2 regions of the Pseudomonas sp. 1928-m genome follow, and region 1 is predicted to be linked to the other one. Evidence: predicted binding sites of a transcription regulator. Region 1 holds the regulator's gene; the other holds the start of a gene.

Region 1 (2,183 bases):
TTTCCGAACGCATGCCGGCAGCCAGAAACGGCACCATCAGGCGCATCACCTGCTCAATCGAGGTATTAACGCCGAAATCGGTTTCCGACATGGCCCGCAGGGCCTTGATCCCGGACATGCTGAACGCTGCAGCGCCGAGCATAAAGTGCACACGCCAGAACAGTTCCAGTGGAGGGATGCGTGGAGCGGCCTCATGCACCAGCTGCATATAGCGGCGGAACACCTTGCCGTACACCTCTTCGAGGTACTTGCGCAGGTGCCCCTGGCTCTGGCTAAAAGCCAGGCCCAGCAGCCGCATAAAGATTGACAGGTCATTACCACTGCGCGGCTTTACTGCCAGAGCCTGCTCAACCAACAACTCAAGCAGCTCTTCGAGGCTGACCTTGGTTTCCGGCTTGGCCTGACGGCGATCCAGTTCACGCTCCAGGCTTACGCAGAAAGGCCCGAGAAAGCGCGAGAACACTGCCTGAATCAGGGCCTTCTTCGAGCCGAAGTGGTAATTCACCGCAGCCAGGTTTACCCCTGCCTTGCTGGTGATCAAACGCAAAGAGGTTTCTGCGAAACCTTTCTCCGCAAAAAGCTGCTCTGCCGCATCAAGAATGCGTTCAACGGTTTCCGACTGGGCCATGACTCTTTTCATCTGAACAAACACTTGTTTGAAACATACGTTTCAGCCGCCCGCCTTGTCAAGCCGGGCAAACCATCTTGTGGCCGGGTGGTCACAGACATCCGCTGAAGGCACAGGTTAACCCTAGCTAGACGCCCCGTGAGAGACCCGAGTAACAGTGCGCTGCAACAGACGACATAAAGGTCAATTGAGTAGAGATCAGAACACAAGGATTGCCAACCGCTGATCACTGTATATAATCCCAGTCACTGTACAAAAAAACAGAGCCGACCATGCTAAAACTGACGCCGCGCCAAGCTGAAATTCTTGCTTTCATCAAGCAGTGCCTTGAAGACAACGGCTACCCGCCTACCCGAGCGGAAATCGCCTTGAAACTGGGTTTCAAATCACCTAACGCAGCAGAAGAGCACCTCAAAGCCTTGGCTCGTAAGGGTGCAATCGAAATGACCCCTGGCGCTTCACGCGGCATTCGCATTCCAGGCTTCGAGCCCAATGCCGAGGAAGACGAAGGCTTGCCGGTGATTGGCCGCGTCGCCGCAGGTGCGCCGATCCTGGCGCAGCAGCATGTCGAAGAGTCCTGCAAGATCAATCCAGACTTCTTCCACCCCAAGGCCGACTACCTGCTGCGCGTACGCGGCATGAGCATGAAAGACATCGGTATTTTCGATGGCGACCTGCTGGCCGTGCACACCACCCGCGAAGCCCGTAACGGGCAAGTAGTAGTGGCGCGCCTCGACGATGAAGTGACCGTCAAACGCTTCAAGCGCGAGGGCAACAAGGTTTGGCTGATTGCCGAAAACCCAGAGTTCGCGCCGATCGAAGTAAACCTGGAAGAACAGGACCTGATTATTGAAGGTTTGAGCGTCGGCGTTATCCGCCGCTAGCAGGCCGTTGAAAACGTAGGCGACGACTGCATGGATGCAGGAGGTAGAGCGAAGCAGGAAGCCCGAGCCGAGGCAGGCGAGACAAGGAAAAAATGGCCGAGGAAGCGGAGTTTACGGCTGTAAATGAGCATTACTCGTTCCACTCGCCCTTCGGGCCGCGCTGAAGCGCGTTAACCGCAAGCGGTTTGCCGAGGGCATTTTTAACGCAGTATCGACAACGCAGGTAGTTTTCAACCACCTGCTAGTGGAGGATCTATGCAGTTCCCACATTCACTGAACCGTACACAACTGCCTTTGTTCGATGCATTTCTGGCATCGACGGTGACGCCATTACTTGCCGATAGCGCTGAGCTGCCTTGGCAGGATGATGGGACAGAGGCGTTCAGTGAACTGTCGCTGCGGGGCGCAGCCGGGCACTGCCTGAACCTTCTCGCGCCGATTCTGCGTGAGCTTAGCGACAACCACGACGCACGCTGGCTGACCCTGATCGCGCCACCCTCAAGCCTTACCCAGGCTTGGCTGCGCGAAGCAGGCCTGAACCGCGAACGTATCCTGCTACTGCACCCACGCGGCGAACAAAGTGCGCTGGAATTGGCGCAACAGGCACTGACGCTGGGCCGCAGCCATACCGTAGTCAGCTGGCTACACCCACTGGAACGCCAGGCGCGGCA
Region 2 (2,183 bases), on a different contig from region 1:
CGTAGTACGCGCGCCTTCAGCGTTTTCGATAACTTTAGCGACACCGTTTTCCAGAACCGAGACGCACGAGTTGGTGGTCCCCAGGTCGATACCAATAATTTTGCCCATCTTCACTCTCCCGAAACTTTGATAATCCCGCCGCTGATCGTTGCCAGCGGCGGTAGCACTAAAACGCTTGACTGTTTAATGGGGGCAGCTCGGCGAATTTCAAGCCTGCTCATCGATCGATGGCGGCGCTTCTACCGGCGCCTTGCTGACCACCACCATGGCGGGGCGCAGCAGACGACCATTGAGCATGTAGCCCTTCTGGAACACTTTGAGCACGCTGTTAGGCTCGACGCTGGTGCTTTCCTGCATCGCCATCGCCTGATGGTGCTCGGCGTTGAACGGCGCGCCATGCGGGTCAATGGCTTCCAACTGGTGACGCTTGAGGGTGTCGCCGAACAGCTTGAGCGTCAGCTCCATGCCCTCACGTACTGCCTTGATCGCCTCATCATCAGGATTCGACAGCTCAAGGCCGCGCTCCAGGCTATCCACCACCGGCAACAGGTCGTTGGCGAATTTCTCCAGAGCGAATTTGTGCGCCTTCTCTACATCCTGCTCGGCGCGGCGACGCACGTTCTGCAGATCGGCAGCCATGCGCAGCGACTGATCCTGCGCAGTGGCCAGTTGCTCTTCCAGCGCTTGCACGCGGGCAACCAGGTCATCGCCCGCAGCCGCTTCGGCAGCTGTTTGTACATCGGGGTTCTGCGTATCCAGGGTCTGTTCGTCAGCCATGCGTCTCTCCTCTTATAAATCCGACGCGAGCCTCAACTCACGTACCTGACCGCTATATGGGGTCAAAAAATCTGGTTTCAAGGACAGCAGACGGATTGTCAGCCCACAAAAAAACACTGTATAAATAACCAGACATGAACTTGGGAGGCCCTCGCCATGCTGGTGCACCTGTCCGTACACAACTACGCCATCGTTGAACACCTTGATCTAGAGCTGGACGCCGGCATGAGCGTGATCAGCGGGGAAACCGGTGCCGGCAAGTCGATCATGCTCGACGCCCTCGGCCTGACCCTGGGTGATCGCGCCGACAGCGGCGTGGTGCGCCCCGGCGCAGACAAGGCGGACATCCTCGCCAGCTTCGACCTGCACGACATCCCCGAAGCCCGCGCCTGGCTGGCCGAGCGTGATCTGGACAATGACGGCCCGTGCATCCTGCGCCGGGTAATCACCGCCGAAGGCCGCTCGCGTGGCTATATCAATGGTTCACCCTGCCCACAAGGCGACCTCAAGGCCCTGGGCGAGCTGCTGATCGACATCCACAGCCAGCATGAGCACCAATCCCTGCTCAAGCCCGACACCCACCGCCGCCTGCTCGACGAATACGCCGGCAGCCAGGAACTGGCGCGCCAGGTGCAGCTCGCCGCACAGCGCTGGAAGCAGACCAAGAACGAGCTGGAACGGGTTTCCAGCATCGGCGACGAACAGCGCGCGCGTCATCAACTGCTCAGCTACCAGCTGGAAGAACTCGACAACCTGGCCCTCGGCGAAGACGAGCTGGACAACCTGGAGCAGGAACACAAGAACCTGACCAACGCGGAAAGCCTGCTCAGCGCCTGCCGCCTGGTGATTGAGCAATGCAGCGAGAACGACGCCGGCAACGTTCTATCAGCCCTGACCAGCAGCCTTAATCGCCTCAGCGCCTTCCAAGGCCAACCCGGCGCATTGAGTGAAGCCACCAACCTGCTGGCCAGCGCGCAAATCCAGGTGGAAGAAGCGGTCGGCGAGCTGAACCGTTTTCTCGACCATTTCGACGCCGACCCCGAACGCTTGCAGCAGATGGAAGAACGCCTGGACGCGATCTACACCCTGGCGCGCAAGCACCGCATCCAACCGACCGAGTTGGGTGCTATGCAACAACAGCTATTCGAGGAGCTGGAAAGCCTTAACGCAGACGATCAGGCCGCCGAACGCCTGAGCGACGAACTGGCCGCCTTCGAACGGCATTACCAGGAAAAAGCAGCGGAACTCAGCACCCTGCGCAACAACGCCGCCAGTCAGCTGGCCAGCGCAGTCGAGCAGGAAATGCAGACCCTGGGCATGCCTGGCGGGCGTTTCAACATCAAGCTGAGCGCCAACAGCAACAGCGAGCCGCACCCCAACGGCCTGGAGCAGCTGGAATTTCTGGT

What was found. Region 1 encodes LexA, which represses DNA repair genes until DNA is damaged. Its sites were predicted from a motif close to CTGTNTNNNNANACAG; they were not measured.
Region 2: the regulator LexA is predicted to act here: its motif matches at 894-909, upstream of recN (DNA repair protein RecN).

What each region holds. Positions count from the first base shown of each region.
Region 1 covers NZ_JARIXO010000001.1:1,925,646-1,927,828, reverse strand. Annotated here, with positions in the region: gene P3C18_RS08690 (TetR/AcrR family transcriptional regulator) at 1-628, opposite strand, end outside; gene lexA (transcriptional repressor LexA) at 901-1,512, shown strand; gene sulA (SOS-induced cell division inhibitor SulA) at 1,768-2,183, shown strand, end outside.
Region 2 covers NZ_JARIXO010000002.1:94,791-96,973, forward strand. Annotated here, with positions in the region: gene dnaK (molecular chaperone DnaK) at 1-108, opposite strand, end outside; gene grpE (nucleotide exchange factor GrpE) at 208-777, opposite strand; gene recN (DNA repair protein RecN) at 934-2,183, shown strand, end outside.